2 regions of the Streptomyces sp. NPDC020489 genome follow, and region 2 is predicted to be linked to the other one. Evidence: riboswitches for the same ligand, from Rfam matches in the RefSeq annotation. Region 2 holds a riboswitch; the other holds the start of a gene.
The links. A riboswitch is a leader RNA that binds a small molecule or an ion and turns the genes downstream of it on or off. The one in region 2 is predicted to bind glycine.

Region 1 (11,037 bases), on a different contig from region 2:
TCACCTTGCGTATGAAGCTGTCCTTCTCGGCGTTGCTCGCGTGGGTCCCCTCCCCGGTCGTCTCCCAGTCGACGGCGAGGATGTCGCCCGCCCGCTCAGGGGCCTTGGCCACGAAGTACTCCGCCTGGGCGGTGAGGTTGCCCGGCCACAGGAAGTGGTAGAAGCCGACGACCAGACCGGCGTCACGGGCCGTCTTCGTCTGGGCCGCCAGCCTGGGGTTCGTGTAGGTGCGGCCCTCCGTCGCCTTGATGAAGACGAAGGAGAGGCCGTCGGTGTCGTAGGAGGAGGGCTGGTAGGAGCTCACGTCGATGCCGCGCAGCATGGGGACTCCCTGAAGTGCCGTTGGGGGGACAGGAGTTGCAGCACCCATACCCTAGGGCCTGTTGTGAAAGTGGCCTCTGCCGCGCGACGCCCGGCACGCACTCTCGCCGCACCGCCCGAAAGCCCGAGTACGCCCAGTACGAGGGCTTCCGGGCGGCACGCCGAGAGCACGCACCGAACGCCGCGCGGCCGCCCTCCGGGCGACGAGGCCACTTTCACAACACGCCCTAGGCGTCCGCCCGCCGGGCGGAGGGTGCGCGGCTCGGTCCCCGCGGCGCCCCGGCGGGACGCGAGCGCGGCCGGACCCGGACCACGCGGTCCGAGAGCGCCTCGGCGCCGACGACACGGGCGAAGTCGCTGAGGGCGAGGACGCGCGGTCCGTGGTGGCCCTGCTGGTCACGCTGGTGAGGCGGTGAACGCGGTGCCGCTCAGCACTCGATGATGTTCACCGCGAGCCCGCCGCGCGCGGTCTCCTTGTACTTCACCGACATGTCGGCGCCGGTCTCCTTCATGGTCTTGATGACCTTGTCGAGGGACACCTTGTGCGAGCCGTCCCCGCGCATCGCCATCCGGGCCGCCGTGACCGCCTTCACCGCGGCCATGCCGTTGCGCTCGATGCAGGGGATCTGCACGAGCCCGCCGACGGGGTCGCACGTCAGGCCCAGGTTGTGCTCCATGCCGATCTCGGCCGCGTTCTCCACCTGCTCGGGGGAGCCGCCGAGGACCTCGGCCAGCGCGCCCGCCGCCATCGAGCAGGCCGAGCCCACCTCGCCCTGGCAGCCGACCTCGGCGCCGGAGATGGAGGCGTTCTCCTTGAAGAGCATGCCGATCGCGCCGGCGGCCAGCAGGAAGCGGACCACGCCGTCCTCGTCGGCGCCGGGCACGAAGTTGATGTAGTAGTGCAGGACCGCCGGGATGATGCCCGCCGCGCCGTTCGTCGGGGCGGTCACGACCCGGCCGCCCGCCGCGTTCTCCTCGTTCACCGCCATCGCGTAGAGCGTGATCCACTCCATCGCGTGCGCCAACGGGTCGCCCTCCGCGCGCAGTTGGCGGGCCGTGACGGCGGCGCGGCGCTTGACCCGCAGGCCGCCCGGCAGGATGCCCTCGCGTGACATGCCCCGCGAGACGCAGGCCCGCATGACCTGCCAGATCTCCAGCAGACCGGCGCGGATCTCGTCCTCGGTGCGCCAGGCGCGCTCGTTCTCCAGCATCAGCGCGGAGATCGACAGGCCCGTCTCCTTCGTCAGACGCAGCAGCTCGTCGCCCGTGCGGAAGGGGTACTTCAGGACCGTGTCGTCCAGCTTGATCCGGTCCTCGCCGACCGCGTCCTCGTCGACGACGAAGCCGCCGCCGACCGAGTAGTACGTCTTCGACAGCAGCTCGGCGCCGGCCGCGTCGTACGCCCACAGCGTCATGCCGTTGGCGTGGTACGGCAGGGCCTTGCGGCGGTGCAGGACCAGGTCGTCGTCGAAGGAGAACGGGATCTCGTGCTCACCGAGCAGGTTCAGCAGTCCCGCGTCCTTGATCGCCGCGACCCGGTCGTCCGCCCCCTCCACGTCGACCGTGCGGGGGGAGGCTCCCTCGAGTCCCAGCAGCACCGCCTTCGGGGTGCCGTGGCCATGACCGGTCGCGCCCAGGGAGCCGTAGAGCTCCGAGCGGACCGAGGCGACGGCGGGCAGCAGGCCCTCGTTGCGCAGTCGGCGGGCGAAGATGCGGGCCGCACGCATCGGGCCGACCGTGTGCGAGCTCGACGGCCCGATGCCGATCGAGAACAGGTCGAAGACCGAGATGGCCACGGGAACTCCTTGCTAGGGGGTGGGGGCACACGTCGTCGGGTGCCCCCACCGGGGAACTACTTGTTCAGGCCGGGGTACAGCGGGTGCTTGTCGGCCAGGGCCGTCACCCGCGCCTTGAGAGCCTCGACGTCGTACGACGGCTTCAGTGCCGACGCGATCACGTCCGCGACCTCGGCGAAGTCCTCGGCCGTGAAGCCGCGGGTGGCGAGGGCGGGCGTGCCGATCCGCAGGCCCGAGGTGACCATCGGCGGACGCGGGTCGTTCGGGACGGCGTTGCGGTTGACCGTGATGCCGACCTCGTGGAGACGGTCCTCGGCCTGCTGGCCGTCCAGCTCGGACTCGCGCAGGTCCACCAGGATCAGGTGCACGTCGGTGCCGCCGGACAGGACGTTCACCCCGGCCGCACGGGCGTCCTCGGCCGTCAGCCGCTCGGCGAGGATCCGCGCCCCTTCCACAGTACGCCGCTGGCGCTCCTTGAACTCCTCGCTCGCGGCGACCTTGAAGGAGACCGCCTTGGCCGCGATCACGTGCTCCAGCGGACCGCCCTGGAAGCCCGGGAAGACCGAGGAGTTCAGCTTCTTCGCGAACTCCTTCCGCGCCAGGATGATCCCGCCGCGCGGGCCGCCGAGGGTCTTGTGGGTCGTGGAGGTGACGACGTCCGCGTGCTCCACCGGGTTCGGGTGCAGCCCCGCCGCGACCAGACCGGCGAAGTGCGCCATGTCGACCCACAGGTACGCCTCGACCTCGTCGGCGATCCGCCGGAACTCCGCGAAGTCCAGCTGGCGGGGGTACGCCGACCAGCCCGCGATGATCACCTTCGGGCGGTGCTCCTTGGCGAGCCGCTCGACCTCGGCCATGTCGACCAGGCCGGCGTCGTCCACGTGGTAGGCGACCACGTTGAACTGCTTGCCGGAGAAGTTCAGCCGCATGCCGTGCGTGAGGTGGCCGCCGTGGGCCAGGTCCAGGCCGAGGATGGTGTCGCCGGGCTGGGCCAGCGCGAACAGGGCGGCCTGGTTGGCGGAGGCACCGGAGTGGGGCTGGACGTTGGCGTACTCGGCGCCGAACAGCTCCTTGATCCGGTCGATGGCGATCTGCTCGGCGACGTCGACGTGCTCACAGCCGCCGTAGTAGCGACGGCCCGGGTAGCCCTCGGCGTACTTGTTGGTCAGGACCGAGCCCTGGGCCTCCATGACCGCGAGCGGAGCGAAGTTCTCCGAGGCGATCATCTCGAGCGTGGACTGCTGACGGTTCAGCTCGGCGTCGACCGCCGCGGCGATCTCCGGGTCGAGCTCGTGCAGGGGCGTGTTCAGTGCGGACATCAGGTGTACGACTCCTCAGCCGGCGGAAAAGGCGGTGTACTCGTCGGCGGAGAGCAGGTCGGCCGGCTCCTCCGTGACGCGTACCTTGAACAGCCAGCCGCCCTCGAAGGGGGCGGAGTTCACCAGCGACGGGTCGTTGACGACGTCCTCGTTGACCTCGGTGACCTCACCGGAGACGGGGGAGTACAGGTCGGAGACCGACTTGGTCGACTCCAGCTCGCCGCAGGTCTCGCCCGCGGACACCGAGTCACCGACCTCCGGGAGCTGGACGAAGACGACGTCGCCGAGCGCGTTGGCCGCGTGCTCCGTGATGCCGACCGTCGAGACGCCGTCCTCGGCGCCCGACAGCCACTCGTGCTCCTTGCTGTACCGCAGCTGCTGGGGGTTGCTCATGGCCTGAATTCTCCTGTACGCGGGTGATGGTGAATGCCGGGGAGTGCGGAAAACGCGCGTGAGCAGCGCGAATGTGCGCAGGGTCACGCGGGAGCGTGCCCGTGCGCCCAGTGTCTACTTCTGGCGCTTGTAGAACGGGAGAGCCACGACCTCGTAGGGCTCGTGCACGCCCCGGATGTCCACGCCGACCCCGGGGGTGCCCGGCGCGGCGTGCGGGGCGTCGACGTAGGCCATCGCGATCGGCTTGCCCAGCGTCGGGGAGGGGGCGCCGGAGGTGACCTCGCCGATCACCTCGCCGTCCGCGACCACGGCGTACCCGGCACGCGGGACGCGGCGGCCCTCGGCGACCAGGCCGACGAGGACGCGCGGAGCGTTGCTCTCCGCTCGGGAGGCGGCCTCCCGCAGGGCTTCCCGCCCCACGAAGTCGCCCTCCTTCTCGAACTTCACCACGCGTCCGAGCCCGGCGTCGAAGGGGGTCAGGGACGTGGTCAGCTCGTGCCCGTACAGCGGCATGCCCGCCTCCAGGCGCAGGGTGTCCCGGCAGGACAGCCCGCAGGGCACCAGGCCGGCGCCCTCGCCCGCCTTGGTCAGGGCCTGCCACAGCTCCACGGCGTGCTCGGGCTTCACGAACAGCTCGAAGCCGTCCTCGCCGGTGTAGCCGGTGCGCGCGATCAGGGCCGGGACGCCCGCGACGGTGCCGGGCAGGCCGGCGTAGTACTTCAGGCCGTCGAGGTCGGCGTCGGTGAGGGACTTCACGATGCCGGGGGACTCCGGGCCCTGGACCGCGATCAGCGCGTACGCGTCCCGGTCGTCGCGGACCTCGGCGTCGAACCCGGCCGCACGCTCGACCAGCGCGTCCAGGACGACCTGGGCGTTGGAGGCGTTGGCGACGACCATGTACTCGGTCTCGTCGAGCCGGTAGATGATGAGGTCGTCCAGGATGCCGCCGTCCTCGCGGCAGATCATGGTGTAGCGGGCGCGGCCGACACCGACGGAGGCGATGTTGCCGACCAGGGCGTAGTTCAGCAGCGCGGCCGCCTGCGGGCCGGTCACCGTGATCTCGCCCATGTGCGAGAGGTCGAAGAGGCCGGCCTTCGTGCGCACGGCGTTGTGCTCGTCGCGCTCGGAGCCGTAGCGCAGGGGCATGTCCCAGCCGGCGAAGTCGGTCATCGTCGCGCCGAGCGAGCGATGCAGGGCATCGAGCGCGGTCAGGCGGGGTTCAGTGCTCATCGGACGGTTGTCTCCCAAGGCATGACAGGCGAGGTCGTTCCTCCCCATCTGTCATCGGAACCTGAGAGGTTCGCCATGACCGTAGGGGACATGACTTGCACCTTGGGTGGAACCGCCGGAGGGCGGCTCGCTTTTCAGATGTGCCTCGCCCGCGCGGTAACGGGGCCTGAGAGATTCAAGGGAGGGACTTGCTCCTTCGGCGCCCGGGCACTCGTACGAGGACGTACGGCCCGGAACTCTCCCGCGCGGATTCAAACGGCCGGTATGCAGTTGGCGCGGACATCATTGCACGCATCCGTCCGGGGCGGCAGGGGTGGCTCCCCGCGGGGGCCGCTCGGGCTCCACGGACACGAAAGGCACCCTGTAGCAGGCCTGTAGCGAGAAGCGGACGGAAACAGGAGGCGTCGCGGATTACCTTCTCTTTACACTCGACGGGGAGGGGAACTCGTGACCCACTCCAGGGGAGGACGATCACGGTGAACAGGACCTCTGCGTACGCCGCCACCTCGGCCGTCGCGCTGCCCGCGCAGCCGGCCGCCCCGCTCCCGGAGACGCTCCGCGAGACGGCCCGGGAGACGTGCGCACCGCGGCCGGTCGTCCGCGACCTGCGTGAGCGCGCCGGACACAGCCCGCACGCCCTGCTCTTCGCCCCGGCCGACCTCGTCGTGATCACCGGACTGCCCGGCAGCGGCAAGTCCACCCTGATGAAGCGGACCGTCAAGGGCCTGCGCGTCGACTCCCAGGACACCCGCGACCGCTGGGACGAGCGGATGCCCCGCTTCCTGCCGTACGCCGTCTACCGCCCGCTCGTCCGGGCCGCCCACTACCTCGGCCTGTACCGCGCCCTGCGCTCCGGTGAGGGGGTCGTGGTGCACGACTGCGGCACGCAGTCCTGGGTGCGCGGCTGGCTGGCCCGCGCGGCCCGGCGCCGCGGCGGCACCCTGCACCTGCTGCTCCTCGACGTCACCCCGGACACCGCCCTGGCCGGCCAGCGCGAGCGCGGCCGGGGTGTCTCGACGTACGCCTTCCTGCGCCACCGCACGGCCGCCGCCCGTCTGATCCGCTCCGTGGCCGAGGGCGACCTGCCCCCGGGCGTCGGCTCCGCCCTCCTCCTCGACCGGGACGCGGCAAACACCCTGCGCCGCATCGGCTTCACGGGCTGAGGAGCGCGGGCGGACACGGGAGGGTCCGGCGCCGCTTAGGCTCCAGCGGGCGCGCTGAGGCCGCGGTCGGGCACCGGCGGGTCTGGCGCCGCTTCGGCTCCAGCGGGGCTGAGGGCCACGGCCGGTCACTGGCGGTCCGGCGTCGGATCGGCTCCACGGGCTGAGGGTCATGGGGGCCGGGGGCGGGCACCGGCGGTCCGGCGTCCCATCGGACCGCGGGGACCACGGCCCGGGCACCGGCAATCCGGCTCTGCACCGGCTTCACAGGCTGAGGTGGTCCGCGGCCGGGCACGGCCAGGCACCCGCGGTCCTGCGCCGCACCGGCTTCACAGCCTGAGGTCCGCGGCCGGGCACGGCCAGGCACCCGCGGCCCGGCGCCGCACCGGCTTCACGGGCTGAGGAGCACGGCCAAGCACCCGCGGTCCGGCGCCTCAGCCGCTTCGCGGGTACGGACGGGCGTCGGCGGTCGGGGCACCCGCTAGCCTTTTCAGCCACAGGCAGGCCCCAGGCGGCGGTTCTCGGCAGGCGGACGGACAGATGGCATTCCCGGCACAGGCACACCCCCATCCGCACGGCGGCGGTTGGCCCGGCAACGAGCTGGAGGAGGTCCTCTCGGCCTCCCTCGGCATACCCGGGGCGGGCGGCCGGATCATCGAGGTCCTCGGCCGCAGCTTCGTCTGGGTCCCGCTGCCCAACGGCGGCGGCCCGCACAGCGGCCCCCTGGACCTGCCCACCATGGAGATCGGCGGCCAGGCGTTCGTCCCCGTCTTCAGCTCCGAGGAACAGTTCCGGCAGGTCGCCGGCGGGCACATGGCGTACACCGTCGCGCCCGCCGTGGAGTTCGCTCGCGGCCTGCCCCCGCAGGTCGGCATCGCCGTGAACCCGGACGGCGTGGTCGGCGTCCCGCTGCCGCCCGCCGCCGTCGCCGAGCTGTGCCGCATCGGCCGCACCCCGCTGGACGGCCCCAACACCGGTGGCCGCGTCAAGCTGTACGAGCCCGACTGGAAGGACGACCCGGTCGACTTCCTCGCCGCCGCCTCCGCCGAGTTCGCCGCGACCGGCGTGGTCCTGACGGCCCGCCGCTGCCTCGCCGCGATCGAGACGGCCGACCCCGTGATGTTCGTGGGCGTCGAGCTCTCCCGGTGGGAGGGCGACTTGCGTACCCTCCCGATGGACGCCCTCGGCCGGGCCCTGGGCCGCACACCGGTGCCGTGGCCGGTGAACCTGGTCCTGCTGGACGTGGCGGACGACCCGGTGGGCCACTGGATGCGCGAAAAGGTACGCCCGTTCTACCCCCAGGGCTTCGCGACCTCCTGAGGGCACGGGAAACCGTCCGACAGGCCCGCCACGACCCGCACCCCGCAGACCACGCAAGCCCCGGGCTCCCAACGCTTAAGCTGTTTCCGAATACGCAGATTTCCCGAAGGGGCGGACGACGTGAGCGGCACCGGCACCGCGACCGGCACGGTCGAGCACATGCTGCGCCAGGTGACGCCCGGGCGCTACGACGCCTACGAGGCACTCCTCCGTGCCCTCGCGGCCCCTTCCTCCGGCCAGGTCTGGATGCTCCTGTGGCACGGCCAGTCGGGGTCGCCGGACGCCCAGTACGGGAACATGGAGGTCGACGGCTACGGCTACGCCCCCTGTGTCACCTCCGCCCAGGAGCTCAGCGCCAGCGGCTGGAACCGCTCCTACGAGGTCGTCGACGGGGTCGACGTGGCCCGCACCCTCTACCCCGACCACTTCGGCCTCTGGCTCAACCCGCACGCCCCCGGCGGCGGTGTCGGCATCCCCTGGCTCGACCTGCGCCGGATCGCCACCGGTCTGGAGCGCCAGCCCGCCGGCCCGCTCCGGCTCTCGGAGCCCGGCATCGAGATCCCGCAGTTCTACGCCCTGATCGCGCACAACGCCCACCGCACCCCGGCGGTCCGCTCGCTGCGCCGCGCCTGGGTGCAGCCCGCGCTCGGGGCGCCGTACCTCGCCATCGGCCTGGACGTCTACGACACCAGCCCGGCCGCCGTGGACTCGGTGCGCGCGATGATGCAGCAGTCGATCGGCGCGGTCCCGGACGGGCTGCCGGTGTCGACCGTCGCCATGTCCGACGAGTACGACCCGATCGCGATGTGGATGCGCGCGAGCGCCCGCCCCTTCTACGACCGTGAGGCCCACGCCGCGGCCCCCGCCCAGGCCCCTGCGGCGGGGTACGGCTACCCTCCGGCGCCCGGCGGCTACTGAGCCCGACCGGCCACAGGCTCTTCTGTTACGGGAGTGTATCTGCGCGCGTAGATGTGGGCAGAAGGTACCTATGCGGCACCGAATGTCCCAACTGATCCCCGTCCGGCGGCCGTTACCCGCCGTCCGGATAACGGAACCCCCCAGCCCGCATCACGTTTACGCATCCTTTCCCCGCCAAGTCTGGCAACAGATCACCAAAGCGTTGAAGACTCCCGCAGCAGGGGTGGGTTCGCCCCTGTGTACGACGGACTGATCACGCCGCTACAGCGGCAAGTGAGGGCCGGCTACCGCCGGTTGAGAGGGGCCCCTGCCAGATGACGGCACCATTGCACGAGCCGACCGCGGAAGCGGCCCCGAGCGCGGCCGAAGAAGCGGCGGTTGTGAGCGCCGACGCGAAGGCCGTACAGGGACGTTCCCTGGGGCGGATCGCCTGGGAGCGCCTGAAGCGGGACAAGCTTGCCCTCACGGGCGGAATCGTCGTGCTGTTCCTGATCGCGGTCGCGCTGCTCGCGCCGGTGATCACGAACCTGTACGGGCAGGACCCGAACACCTACCACGACGCCGACCTGATCGACCCGCTCTTCGGCACCCCCAAGGGATCCTTCGGCGGCATCAGCGGCGACCACTGGCTGGGTGTCGAGCCGGTCAACGGCCGCGACATCTTCGCGCGCGTCGTCTACGGCGCCCGGATCTCCCTGCTCGTCGGCTTCCTGTCCGCGATCGTCGCCGTGGTCATCGGTACGGTCCTCGGCATCCTGGCCGGCTTCTTCGGCGGCTGGATCGACTCGGCCGTCAGCCGCGTGATGGACGGCCTGCTGGCCTTCCCGCAGCTGCTCTTCATCATCGCCCTGGTCTCCGTCATGCCGAACGAGATGCTGGGCCTCACCGGCACGGGCGTCCGCCTGTTCGTGATGATCCTGGTCATCGGCTTCTTCGGCTGGCCCTACATCGGACGCGTGGTGCGCGGCCAGACGCTCTCGCTCCGGGAGCGTGAATACGTCGAGGCGGCCCGCTCGCTCGGCGCCGGGCGGCTCTACATCCTGTTCAAGGAACTGCTGCCCAACCTGGTCGCGCCGATCATCGTCTACACGACGATGATGATCCCCACCAACATCCTCACCGAGGCGGCGCTCAGCTTCCTGGGCGTGGGCGTCAAGCCCCCCACGGCCTCCTGGGGGCAGATGCTCTCGAACGCGATCGACTACTACAAGTCGGACCCCACGTACATGGTGGTGCCCGGTGTAGCGATCTTCATCACCGTTCTTGCCTTCAACCTCTTCGGCGACGGCGTGCGGGACGCGCTGGACCCGAAGGGTTCCCGCTGAACTGCCGTACCCAAAGCGTCCCGTGGCACTGACACGGGGTCTCTCATCAAATTCGGAGGATCCGAGATCGTGACTACCCAACGCACCTCAGGGCGGCGCAAGCAGGCATTTGCCGCTGTCGCCGCGGTCGCCGCGCTGCTGACCACGGCGGCGTGCGGCGGCGGCGACGACGACGGCGGTGAAAAGGGCTCGGCGACGGGCGCGGCCGGCTTCAACGCCGCGAACAACAAGGTCGCCCAGGCCTCGCTGGCCAAGAAGGGCGGCGAGCTGAAGTTCGCCGGTGCCCAGGACGCCGACTCGTGGGACACCACGCGTGGCTACTACGGCTTCATGTGGAACTTCGCGCGCTACTACAGCCGCCAGCTCGTCACGGGCGCCCCGGCGCCGGGCGAAGAGGGCACGAAGCTCTCCCCGGACCTGGCCACCGGCCTCGCCAAGGTCACGGACGACGGCAAGACCTACACGTACACCCTGCGTGACGGCATCACGTGGGAGGACGGCAAGCCGATCACGTCCAAGGACATCAAGTACGGCATCGAGCGCGTCTGGGCGCAGGACGTGCTGTCCGGCGGCCCGGTCTACCTCAAGGACGTCCTCGACCCCAAGGGCGAGTACAAGGGCCCGTACAAGGACAAGTCCGCGGACAAGCTCGGCCTGAAGGCCATCGAGACGCCGGACGACAAGACGATCGTCTTCAAGCTGCCCGCGGCCAACGCGGACTTCGAGGAGATCCTCGCCCTGGTCTCGGCCTCCCCGGTCCGCCAGGACAAGGACACCAAGTCCAAGTACGGCCTGAAGCCGTTCTCCTCCGGCCCGTACAAGTTCCAGTCGTACAGCCCGGGCAAGGACCTGGTCCTGGTCCGCAACGACAAGTGGAACCAGGCCTCGGACCCGATCCGCAAGGCCTACCCGGACAAGATCTCGGTCAAGTTCTTCTCGAACGCCAACGACCTGGACGCCCGTCTGCTCGCCGGTGACTACGACCTGGACATCAACCAGACCGGTCTGTCGCCGCAGGGCCGCACCACCGCCCTGCAGGAGCACAAGGCCAACCTGGACAACCCGGTCTCCGGCTACATCCGGTACGCGGTCTTCCCGCAGACGGTGAAGCCGTTCGACAACGAGCACTGCCGCAAGGCCGTGATCTACGGCGCCGACCACGTCTCGCTGCAGACCGCGCGCGGTGGCCCGGTCGCCGGTGGTGACATCGGCACCAACATGCTGCCCCCGACCGTCCCCGGTTCCGAGGGCCAGA
Region 2 (11,037 bases):
CCCCACACCGGTCTCCGGCCCGGCGGCGGGCTGGAGCGGGTGGTTGGGCAGGTACGGCGCCAGGTGGGCGCGCACCCCGACCGGCCCGACACCGGGGCCGCCGCCGCCGTGCGGGATGCAGAAGGTCTTGTGCAGGTTCAGGTGAGAGACGTCGCCGCCGAAATGGCCCGGCTTGGCGAGCCCGACGAGCGCGTTGAGGTTGGCGCCGTCGACGTACACCTGACCGCCGGCCTCGTGCACCTGCGCGCAGATGTCGGCGACGTGCTCCTCGAACACCCCGTGCGTCGAGGGATACGTGATCATCAGCACGGCCAGCTCGTCGCGGTACTGCTCGATCTTGGCCCGCAGGTCCTCGACGTCGATCTCGCCGTCCCCGGCGGTCCGCACGACGACGACCTTCATCCCGGCCATGACCGCGCTCGCGGCGTTGGTGCCGTGCGCGGAGGACGGGATCAGACACACGGTCCGCTGCTCGTCCCCGTTGGCCCGGTGGTATCCGCGGACGGCGAGCAGCCCGGCCAGCTCACCCTGCGACCCGGCGTTGGGCTGAAGGCTGACCTTGTCGTACCCGGTGACCTCGGCGAGACGTTCCTCCAGCTCCCGGATGAGCGTGAGGTAGCCCTGCGCCTGCTCGGCGGGCGCGAAGGGGTGCAGCTGACCGAACTCGGGCCAGGTGACCGGCTCCATCTCGGTGGTCGCGTTGAGCTTCATCGTGCAGGAGCCCAGCGGGATCATGCCGCGGTCGAGCGCGTAGTCCCGGTCGGCCAGCCTGCGCAGGTACCGCAGCATCGCCGTCTCGGACCGGTGCTGGTGGAAGACCGGGTGGGTCAGGAAGTCGTCGCCGCGCAGCAGCGCCTCGGGCAGGGCGTCCTCGGTACCGGCGTCCAGCGCCTCGATGTCGGCCTCGACCCCGAACGCCGCCCACACGGCACGCAGCTGGTCGCGCGTGGTGGTCTCGTCGCAGGAGAGGGAGACCCGGTCGGCGTCCACGAGGTGCAGGTTGACGCCGTTCTCGCGCGCCGCGGCGACGACCTCGGCGGCCCGGCCCGGCACCCGCGCGGTGACCGTGTCGAAGTAGGCGCCGTGCACGACCTCGACACCGCCGGCGGCGAGCCCCGCGGCGAGGACGGTCGCGTAGCGGTGGGTGCGCCGCGCGATGTCCTTCAGACCGTCGGGACCGTGGTAGACGGCGTACATGCCGGCCATGACGGCGAGCAGCACCTGCGCGGTGCAGATGTTGCTGGTGGCCTTCTCACGGCGGATGTGCTGCTCACGGGTCTGGAGGGCCAGCCGGTACGCCTTGTGCCCGTCCGCGTCCACGGAGACGCCGACGAGACGTCCGGGCAGGCTGCGCGCGAACTTCTCACGCACCGCCATGTAGCCGGCGTGCGGTCCGCCGAAGCCCATCGGCACACCGAAGCGCTGGGTGGTCCCGACCGCGATGTCGGCGCCGAGCTCCCCGGGCGACTTCAGCAGCGTCAGCGCGAGCAAGTCCGCGGCGACGGTGACCAGGGCACCCAGCTCGTGCGCCTGCTCGATCAGGGGCTGGAGGTCCCGTACGGCACCGGAGGCGCCGGGGTACTGGACGAGCACGCCGTTGATCTCACGCTCGGCGATCTCGGCCGGAATGCCGTCGCTGAGGTCGGCGACCACGACCTCCACACCGGTCGGCTCGGCACGGGTCTCGATCACGGCGATGGTCTGCGGCAGGGCGTCCGCGTCGACCAGGAAGAGCCCCTTCTTGTTCTTGCCCATGCGCCGGGACAGCGACATCGCCTCGGCGGCCGCCGTGCTCTCGTCGAGCAGCGAGGCACCGGAGGTGGGCAGTCCGGTCAGGTCCGCGACCATGGTCTGGAAGTTGAGCAGGGCCTCGAGCCGCCCCTGCGAGATCTCGGGCTGGTACGGCGTGTAGGCCGTGTACCAGGCCGGGTTCTCCATCACGTTCCGCAGGATCACGGGCGGCGTGAAGGTCCCGTAGTACCCGAGCCCGATCATGGAACCGAGCACCTGGTTGCGGTCGGCGAGCGAACGGAGCTCGGTGAGCACCTCCGCCTCGGTGCGTGCACCGGGCAGGTCGAGCGCGTCGGCGTTCTTGATCACATCCGGCACCGCGGCGGCGGTGAGCTCGTCCAGCGAGCCGTAACCGACCTGCGCGAGCATCTTGGCCCGCGCCTCCTGGTCGGGCCCGATGTGGCGCTGCTCGAACGGGATCCCCTGTTCGAGTTCGGTGAGCGGAGTGCGATGGGCGGTCATTACGGAGGCCTCCTGGTCTGACACGACCTTCGACGGGCACCACGGTGCGGGTACCCGGACGGCCTCCCCCTCTGTCATCTCAACCTGAGAGCTTCACCGGGACCCCGAAGGCTCCCGGCTTTCACCGTCGGTGAGAGCGGAAGCCATGCACCCGCCCTGCTTTCCAGAGTGGCCTCGTCCGTGCGGTACGTGTGCCTGAGAGATTCCGGGGAGGATTTGCTCCTTCGGCGCCCCCGAACGGTGTCCGGAGGACTCTCCCGCACAGGGTCGGCAGCCGCTTGTCAGCCTAGCAGCGAGGTCAACGCGGCTCCCTCGAGATCCCCTCGAGTGGCCACAGTCACCAAACTGCTCTTTCGTAGTGCTTACGGATGAAGCGAGCCGCGACCACGTGGAGGGCCCGTGCAGACCGACATCGATCCGCGGAACCTGATCGGCCGCAAGGCCTTCGACCGCAACGGCACCAAGATCGGCACGATCGACGAGATCTACCTCGACGACGCCACCGGCCAGCCCGAGTGGGCGGCCATACGCACCGGCCTGTTCAGCAGGGACGCCTTCGTCCCCCTGGAGCCCAGCGAACTGGTCGAGGGCACGCTGAGGGTCCCCTTCGAACGAGCCCTGATCAAGGACGCCCCCGACTTCGGTGTGGGCCGCCACCTCTCCCCCGACCAGGAACTCCAGCTCTACCACCACTACGGCCTCGACGTGGCCCCACCGCCCCCCTTCCCGGACCACGACTTCGGCAGGCTGGCGGGCACGGAGGACGCGGAAGCCTGACGCCCCCGCCGACCGAGCGGCCCGACATCACGCGCCTCACCCCGCGTCCGGCACAGACCCCGACGCACCACACACGACGGACACCAGCGGCAACGGCTCGGCCACGGACAACGCGGGGTCGTCCACGGAGAAGGTCCGCACCCGCCCGGGCACGGAGTCCGGCGTCTCGAACCGCACCGTCACCCGCCCCAGCCCACTGCCCTGCACCCACCCGTGCCCGAACTCCTCGTGCCGCACGTCGTGTCCCGAGACCCACCGCCGCTCGACCGGCACCGCCACCTCCACCTCGGCGCCCTCCTCCTGCGGCTCCTCCTGCGCGAGCTCCCGTTCCCCGGCGGCCTGGGCGAACAGATCCTCCTGCGTGTAGTCGGCGAGCCCGCTCACCCCGACCCCCAGCAACCGCACACCGCCGGTCGTGTCCACGGATTCCAGCAACCGGGCCGCGGCCTCCCGCACCACAGCCGGGTCGTCGGTCGGCCCCCGCAAGGTCTCGGACCGGGTCAAGGTGGAGAAGTCGTACCGCCGCACCTTCAGCACGATCGTCCGCCCCGACAACCGGGCCTCGCGCAACCGCCGCACGCACCGGTCCGCCAGCCGCTGCACCTCCAGGCCCACCCGCAGCCGGTCATGGATGTCCACGTCGTAGGTGTCCTCGACCGACACGGACTTGGTCTCCCGCTCCGCCACCACAGGCCGCTCGTCGTACGCCATCGCCATCGCGTACAGCCCGTGCCCATGGGCCTTCCCGAGCAGCCGTACGAGCTCGTCCTCGCCCGCCTCCACGATCTCCTCGACCGTGTGGATCCCGGCCCGCCGCAGATGGTCCCCGGTGGCCGGCCCCACCCCCGGCAGGATCCGCACCGACATGGGCCCGAGCATGGCCCGCTCGGTCCCCGGCTCGATGACCACCAGCCCGTCCGGCTTGGCCTGCTCCGAGGCGATCTTCGCGAGCATCTTGGAGGCGGCGAGCCCGACCGACCCCGTGAGCCCGGTGACCGCCCGTATGTCGGCGCGCAGCTTCGTCCCGGCCAGCCGCGCCGACTCCTCGTCCCAGGCCGTCTCCCCGGCCTCCAGGTCCACGAACGCCTCGTCGAGGCTCAGCGGCTCCACCAGCGGCGACAGCTCCCGCAGCAGCCCCATCACCTGCTCGCTGATCGACCGGTAGAACCCGAAGCGCGGCACCAGGTACGCGGCGTTCGGCGCGAGCCGCCGCGCCTGCGCCATCGGCATCGCGGAGTGCACACCGAACACCCGGGCCTCGTACGACGCCGTGGCCACCACCCCGCGCGGCCCCAGCCCGCCCACCACGACGGCCTTGCCGCGCAGACTCGGCTTGGAGGCCTGCTCCGCCGAGGCGAAGAAGGCATCCATGTCGAGATGCAGGATCGTGGGCGCGGTTCTCACATCTCCGATGCTGCCCTACGCCACTGACAATGCCCCGTCGCGAGGGCGGAGCGGCCCTCAGACCGCCCGGTTGCGCCGACGCGCCAGCTCGTCCGCGGGGTTGGGCCCGACCAGGGTCTCGCCGGTGTCGATCCGCTCCCCGTGCAGCTGCGACAGCGCGCTCTCCACGTCCCGCCACACGACACCCACGGCGATACCGAAGATCCCCTGGCCGCCCTGGAGCAGCGCGTGGACCTCGTCCGGCGAGGTGCACTCGTAGACCGTGGCGCCGTCGCTCATCAGCGTCATGCGCTCCAGGTCCCGGAACCCGCGCTCCCGCAGGTGCTGCACGGCGGTCCGGATGTTCTGCAGGGACACCCCGGTGTCCAGGAACCGCTTGACGATCTTCAGGACGACGACGTCCCGAAAGCTGTACAGGCGCTGCGTCCCCGACCCGTACGCGGGCCGCACACTCGGCTCCACGAGCCCGGTGCGCGCCCAGTAGTCCAGTTGCCGGTAGGTGATGCCGGCGGCAGCGCAGGCCGTCGGCCCGCGGTAGCCGATCTCCTCGGACGCCATGGACGTCGCCCCTCCGCCGCTGGTCGGCACGGCTGCCGGTCGCTGCGGAACACGGTCGGCCGCGCTGCTGTGAAGCGGGTACGGACCGCCGGCTCCGAGACTGCGCCCCGGAGCTCCCCCAGCCGTACCGTCGCCGCTGCTTCTCACGCCGACCTCCGTCCTTGACCTGCCTTCTCGACGGTAGGCAGTCACCAGGGGTGCGTCAACGATCGCCACACTCGGCACGCCGAGTGATAATCACCCAAGGAGTGGTTTCCCGCACCCCACCGCGGGGAAAGGCTAGCCGAATGCGCTCGAGGCGGGCCGCAGGACGCTCTCACGCGCCGGTGGCAAATGCCGGCATTTCACCGGTCACCGGACACCACCGGCCCACCGACCTCTGTCCGCGGGGCCAAAGACGCCTCACTGGCTGCTCGTGCCGAAGTCCTCGGGGGAGATCTGGTCGAGGAACTCGCGGAACTTCTCCACCTCGTCCTCCTGCTCGTCCGGGATCGCGATGCCCGCGTCGTCGAGCACACCGTCACTGCCGTAGATCGGCGTCCCGGTGCGCAGCGCCAGCGCTATGGCGTCGGAGGGGCGGGCGCTCACCTCGACGCCGCTGGCGAAGACCAGCTCCGCGTAGAAGACGCCCTCACGCAGGTCCGTGATGCGCACTTCGGTGAGCTCCTGGCCGACGGCCTCCAGCACGTCCTTGAACAGGTCGTGGGTCAGCGGTCGTGCGGGGGCCATGCCCTGCTGGGCGAAAGCGATCGCCGTCGCCTCCCCCGGCCCGATCCAGATGGGGAGGTAGCGGTCGCCTCCCACTTCACGCAGGAGCACGATCGGTTGGTTGGAGGGCATTTCGACCCGGACACCTACGACATCGAGCTCGTTCACACAGCAACCCTAGGCCGTGCCCGGGATGTTTGGGTAGTCGGGCAGGAAACGGGTGACGGATCCGGCGCCCGGGGACCTCAGGGCAGACGCACACCGAGGGCGGTCTGCACCAGGGCGGCGTGCAGCCGCACCGTGAGCCCCGCCAGTTCCTTCGTACGCGCTTCCGCGTGCGCCCGGGTCTGCGGATTGCGATGCCGCTTCAGCGGGGCCACCACCTGGTCCACCAGCCCGGCCTGACGGTCGGCCGCGGCCTTCATCGCGCGCAGATGCCGCGGCTCGATCCCGAATCGCCCGAGTTCCGCGACGAGCGCCGCCACGGTGACCGCCTCCGCGTCGTACGCGCCGTCCGCCAGCGGGGCGATGAGCCCGTACGACTCCCACTCCTCCAGCTCCCGCTCACCGATCTCGGCCGCCGCGAGCAGCTCGGACCGTCCGATCCGTGCCGCGGTGGGCGCCTCCGAGGGCTCGGACGAGGTCTCTCCGTCCCGCTGCCGCCCCACGACGGGCAGCACGACGGCCTCGCCGCGCTCCATGGCGTCCAGGTGCTCTCGGATCACCTTGAGCGGCAGGTAGTGGTCCCGCTGCATCCTCAGGACGTGACCGAGGCGCTGGACGTCCTGGGCGCTGAACTTGCGGTACCCCGAGGGAGTCCGACGCGGCTCGATCAGCCCCTCGGACTCCAGGAAGCGGATCTTGGAGATGGTGACCTCGGGGAACTCGTCACGCAGCACGTTCAGCACCGTGCCGATGCTCATCAGCCCACTGTCCGCGGCGGCGGCACCGTCCCGGGCACCGCCGCTCGGTGTTTGAAGCATGGATCTTCCCTGGGGGTCTCCCCCCGGACGGAGCCCGGGGGCGGGTCAGTAGCCCCGCTGGCTCGCGTAGAAGACCAGCCGGTACTTGCCGATCTGCACCTCGTCACCGTTGTGCAGCGGCACCGAGTCGATGCGCTCACGGTTGACATAGGTGCCGTTGAGGCTGCCGACATCGCTCACCGTGAACGAACCGTCCGGCTGGCGACGGAACTCCACATGCCGGCGCGAGACCGTCACGTCGTCCAGGAAGATGTCACTCTGCGGGTGACGCCCGGCGGTGGTCAGGTCACCGTCCAGCAGGAACCGGCTGCCCGAGTTCGGTCCGCGGCGCACCACCAGGAGGGCGGAACCCAGCGGCAGCGCGTCGACGGCCGCCTGCGCCTCCGGGGAGAGCATGGGCATCTGCGTCTGGCCGGTCGCCTCGGCGTCGTAGGCCTCGAGACCGGAGATGGAGATCGTGGAGGTCGTCTCGGACGGCCGCTCGGCCGTGCCCCGCAGCGGAGCGCCGCAGTTGGAGCAGAAGCGGCTGTTCTCCGCGTTGCGGTTACCGCACCTCGTACACACCAGGGCCGACATGGAAAACTCTCCACCCGTACTCGAGGTCGACGGTTGCCCGAAACCTATGCCGCCGGACTGCGCAGGGTCAACAGACGGCGCGCCCTGACCTCCGGGAACGTCGCCGCCCAGCTGGTCCCGGAACAACGGGCGCTGGCCCTCCGCGTCGGGCTGTGCGCGATGACGAGCGGTCGCGTTGGCATTGTCGCTGCCCTCTCGCGCGCTCTTGCCGAACAACTTCGCAAACAACTTCACGGGCGATTCCCCTTGACCGAAACAGACCCGCCCGTGGGGCAGGACGAACCCTGACTGCATACACCGGCCGACCCGGACATCCTGACAACGTCCGTATCCACCTGACAGTTTCCACCACGCACCACCCAATCGGTGCGCCGACCCCCCGCAACCTCATGCCCTGGCCGGACGTCCCGCATGCACCCGCGGTTCACCGGGAGGACGACCGAGCGTAGTCAGGCTGCTTCGCCGCTCGCAAGGCGTCCACGACGATCTTGGCAGACCGCTCGACGGTCACGGTGGCCTGCTCCTTCTCAAGAGTCTGCACCACGCCTCCAGGGATGTTGAGCGCCGGTTCGAGGTCCTGCGGCTTGCCGATGACCTGGAAACGATAGGGCGCGTTGATCTTGTTCCCGTCGACGCTCACGCTCTTGTCCGAGTCGGTGAGATAGGTGCTCGCGACCACCCGCACCCCGTTCACCTGGATCGCCTCGGCGCCCGCCGCACGCAGCTCCTGGATCGCGTCGAGCAGCATGTCTGCCTCGACCGTCCCCTTGGTGTCGTCGATCGTCATCGTGATGCCGGGCCCCTGGGCGGCCACCGTGCCCGCCAGGATGCCGAGCTGCCTCTCCTTCTCCAGCGTCTGCTTGCGGGCCTCCTCCGCCTGGTCCGAACTGTTCTCCAGCTCGTCCCGCTGCTTCTCCAGGCCCGCCTTCTCGTCCTCAAGACGCTGAGTTCGGTCATCCAGTTCATCGAGAATGCGAACAAGATCTTCCTGGCGTGCACCGCGCAGGGCACTGTCGCCGTCGCTGTTCGACGCCACCTGCACGGCCAGGCCGAAGCCGAGGCCGAACAGCAGCACCGCGACGATGAGTTGGGCCCGGGTCACCCGCGGCGGCCACAGGCCCTGCACGAGCCGTTCACGGCCCGTCAGATCGGCCTTGCGCTCCGGCTCGTGCTCCGCCTCCCGCACCGCGGCCGGCTCGGCGGGCCCGGCGGCCTCGGGGACCGTCGCGGGCACCTCCTCGGGCAGTTCCCTGCGCAGCCGGTTCTCCGGCGTCTCGTCCTGGTTGCTCATCGGTGTCACGCCCGGAACACGTGCCGACGGATCGCCGCGGCGTTGGAGAAGATACGGATACCGAGGACGACCACGACACCCGTCGAGAGCTGGGCTCCCACGCCCAACTTGTCGCCCAGGAACACGATCAGCGCGGCGACGACCACGTTCGACAGGAACGACACCACGAAGACCTTGTCGTCGAAGATGCCGTCGAGCATGGCCCGCAGACCACCGAACACGGCATCCAGCGCCGCCACGACGGCGATCGGCAGATAAGGCTCGACGACCGCCGGAACCTCAGGCCGGACCAACAGGCCGGCCACGACTCCCACGACGAGGCCCAGTACGGCGATCACGATGTGCCCTTCTCAGTTCTCGGCTGTGCTGTACGAACGATCACACTCGGTGCTGCGGGCAGCCGGAGGTCACCCTCCGCGGAGATGCTCGTCCGGATGCCGTAGTTCTCCTGGAGGGCGTGCAGATACAACCCGTCGGCACTGTTCTGGAACGTCGTGCTCAACCGTTGCCCGTCCCCCACCGCCAGCACCGTGTACGGCGGCACCAGCGGCCTGTTGTCGACCAGTATCGCGTCCCCCGCGGCCCTGATCGCCGACAGCGCCGTGAGCCGCTGCCCGTTGATCGAGATGGCCTCGGCGCCCGACTCCCACAGTCCGTTGACCACGCGCTGCATGTCGCGGTCCCGTACCCGCCCGGTGTCGGAGAACCCGGAGGTCTCGCGCGGGTTGCCGTCTCCGCCGGTGGTGGACTCCTTGGCGTCGTCCACGACCAGTTTGACGCCGGGACCGTGCACCGCCGTGGCCCCCGACAGGACGCCGACGAGGTCCGCCTGGCCGCTGCCGCCGCTGTCCCGGAGGGCCTCGCGCTGCCGTGCGCTGACGTCGTCACGCAGTTCGTCGACGCTGTCCTCGAGCGTGTCCGCCGCGTCCGTCTCCCGGTCGATGCGGTCGATGAGTTCCTCGCGCTCCTTGGCCACGACCGGAGCGGCCACCCGTGCCTGCGCGGCCCCGACGGTGACGACCAGGGCGGCGAGCACCAGTCCGGCGGCCAGCCCGAGCTTCGCCCGCAGCGTCTTCGGCAGCCCGGCGTCACCCGCGGCCCGCTTCCGCTCGGCCGCTTCCGCGTAGCCGTCGTCGAGGCTGTGGTCCATGACGTTCGTGAGCAGCGACATGGACGCGTCCGGGCGCGAGGGGCGCGTGGGGGTGCTCCGAACGGGGGGCTGCTGCGGCATGCCGCACATCGTCGCACGTCGGGCCCGCTACCTCCGAATGGCCCCACCGACGTGCCGGACAGGCGCCCTTGGGGACACCTGTCCGGCACGTACGCGTGCGACGTTCGTCAGCGGCCGGCGCTGTCCACGACCGCCGCCCACTCGTCGAGCAGGGCCTGCGCGGAGGCGTCGTCCGGACCTTCCGCCCAGAGATGAGTGACCGCCTCGGCCGGGTCGGGCAGCACCATCACCCAGCGCCCGTCCGTCTCCACGACCCGGACACCGTCCGTCGTGTCGACAAAGCGATCCCCGGCCGCCTCCACGACCCGGCGCATGACAAGGCCCTTGACCGCCCAGGGAGTCGCCAGATCCCGCTTGAGCACATGCGCCCGCGGAATCCGCGCATCGATCTGGCTGAGCGTGAGCTGCGTCCGCGCCACCAACCCGATGAGCCGCACGAACGCCGCCGTACCGTCGAACACGCTGCTGAACTCCGGGACGATGAAGCCACCCTTGCCATCGCCGCCGAAGATGGTCGACTCATCGCGCCCGACCCGTGTCAGGTCATCGGGCGACGTGGTCGTCCACTCCACCTGCGTCCCGTGGTACGCCGCCACCTGCTCGGCGATCCTCGTGGTGGTCACCGGCAGCGCCACACGTCCACTGCGACGCTCCGCGGCCACCAGGTCGAGCATGACGAGCAGCGCCCGGTCGTCCTCGATGATCCGCCCCTTCTCGTCGACCAGCGAAAGCCGCTCGCCGACGGGGTCGAAGCGCACGCCGAACGCGGCTCGCGACGACGCCACGATCTCCCCGAGCCGCACCAGCCCGGAGCGCCGCACATCGCCCGTCTCCGTCGGCCGCGACTCGTCCAGCCCCGGGTTGACGGTCAGCGAGTCCACCCCGAGCTTGCCCAGCAGGCTGGGCAACACCAGTCCGGCGCTGCCGTTCGACGCGTCGACGACGACCTTCAGCCCGGACTCGGCGATCCCCGTCGTGTCGACGTTCCGCAACAGCGATCCGGTGTACGAGTCGAAGACGCTCGCCGGGAAGTGCAGATCCCCGATCTCACCAGGGAAGGCTCGCCGGTACTCCTGTCGCGCGAACACCCGGTCCAGCTTGCGCTGACTGCCCTGCGACAGGTCCGCGCCCCGCCCGTCGAAGAACATGATGTCGACGGAGTCCGGCACCCCCGGAGTGGTCCGGATCATGATCCCGCCCGCACTGCCCCGCGCGGTCTGCTGACGGGCGACGGGCAGCGGTACGTTCTCCAGGTC

Region 1: linked by a shared signal. The riboswitch ahead of gcvT (glycine cleavage system aminomethyltransferase GcvT) and the one ahead of gcvP (aminomethyl-transferring glycine dehydrogenase) in region 2 are both predicted to bind glycine.

The regions. Positions count from the first base shown of each region.
Region 1 is NZ_JBIRUZ010000011.1:284,702-295,738, reverse strand. Features, by position in the region: gene ACH41F_RS28815 (glycoside hydrolase family 25 protein) at 1-322, opposite strand, end outside; gene ACH41F_RS28810 (L-serine ammonia-lyase) at 750-2,117, opposite strand; gene glyA (serine hydroxymethyltransferase) at 2,174-3,436, opposite strand; gene gcvH (glycine cleavage system protein GcvH) at 3,452-3,829, opposite strand; gene gcvT (glycine cleavage system aminomethyltransferase GcvT) at 3,944-5,059, opposite strand; glycine riboswitch at 5,204-5,313, opposite strand; gene ACH41F_RS28790 (AAA family ATPase) at 5,536-6,222, shown strand; gene ACH41F_RS28785 (enhanced serine sensitivity protein SseB) at 6,760-7,539, shown strand; gene ACH41F_RS28780 (enhanced serine sensitivity protein SseB C-terminal domain-containing protein) at 7,660-8,457, shown strand; gene ACH41F_RS28775 (ABC transporter permease subunit) at 8,772-9,782, shown strand; gene ACH41F_RS28770 (ABC transporter substrate-binding protein) at 9,852-11,037, shown strand, end outside.
Region 2 is NZ_JBIRUZ010000013.1:278,763-289,799, forward strand. Features, by position in the region: gene gcvP (aminomethyl-transferring glycine dehydrogenase) at 1-2,253, opposite strand, end outside; glycine riboswitch at 2,427-2,523, opposite strand; gene ACH41F_RS31605 (PRC-barrel domain-containing protein) at 2,653-3,030, shown strand; partial or broken gene ACH41F_RS31610 (DNA polymerase IV) at 2,946-4,434, opposite strand; gene ACH41F_RS31615 (MerR family transcriptional regulator) at 4,492-5,139, opposite strand; gene ACH41F_RS31620 (bifunctional nuclease family protein) at 5,395-5,868, opposite strand; gene ACH41F_RS31625 (MerR family transcriptional regulator) at 5,946-6,683, opposite strand; gene ACH41F_RS31630 (FHA domain-containing protein) at 6,729-7,622, opposite strand; gene ACH41F_RS31635 (DUF881 domain-containing protein) at 7,684-8,550, opposite strand; gene ACH41F_RS31640 (small basic family protein) at 8,556-8,888, opposite strand; gene ACH41F_RS31645 (DUF881 domain-containing protein) at 8,885-9,790, opposite strand; gene ACH41F_RS31650 (sugar phosphate nucleotidyltransferase) at 9,889-11,037, opposite strand, start outside.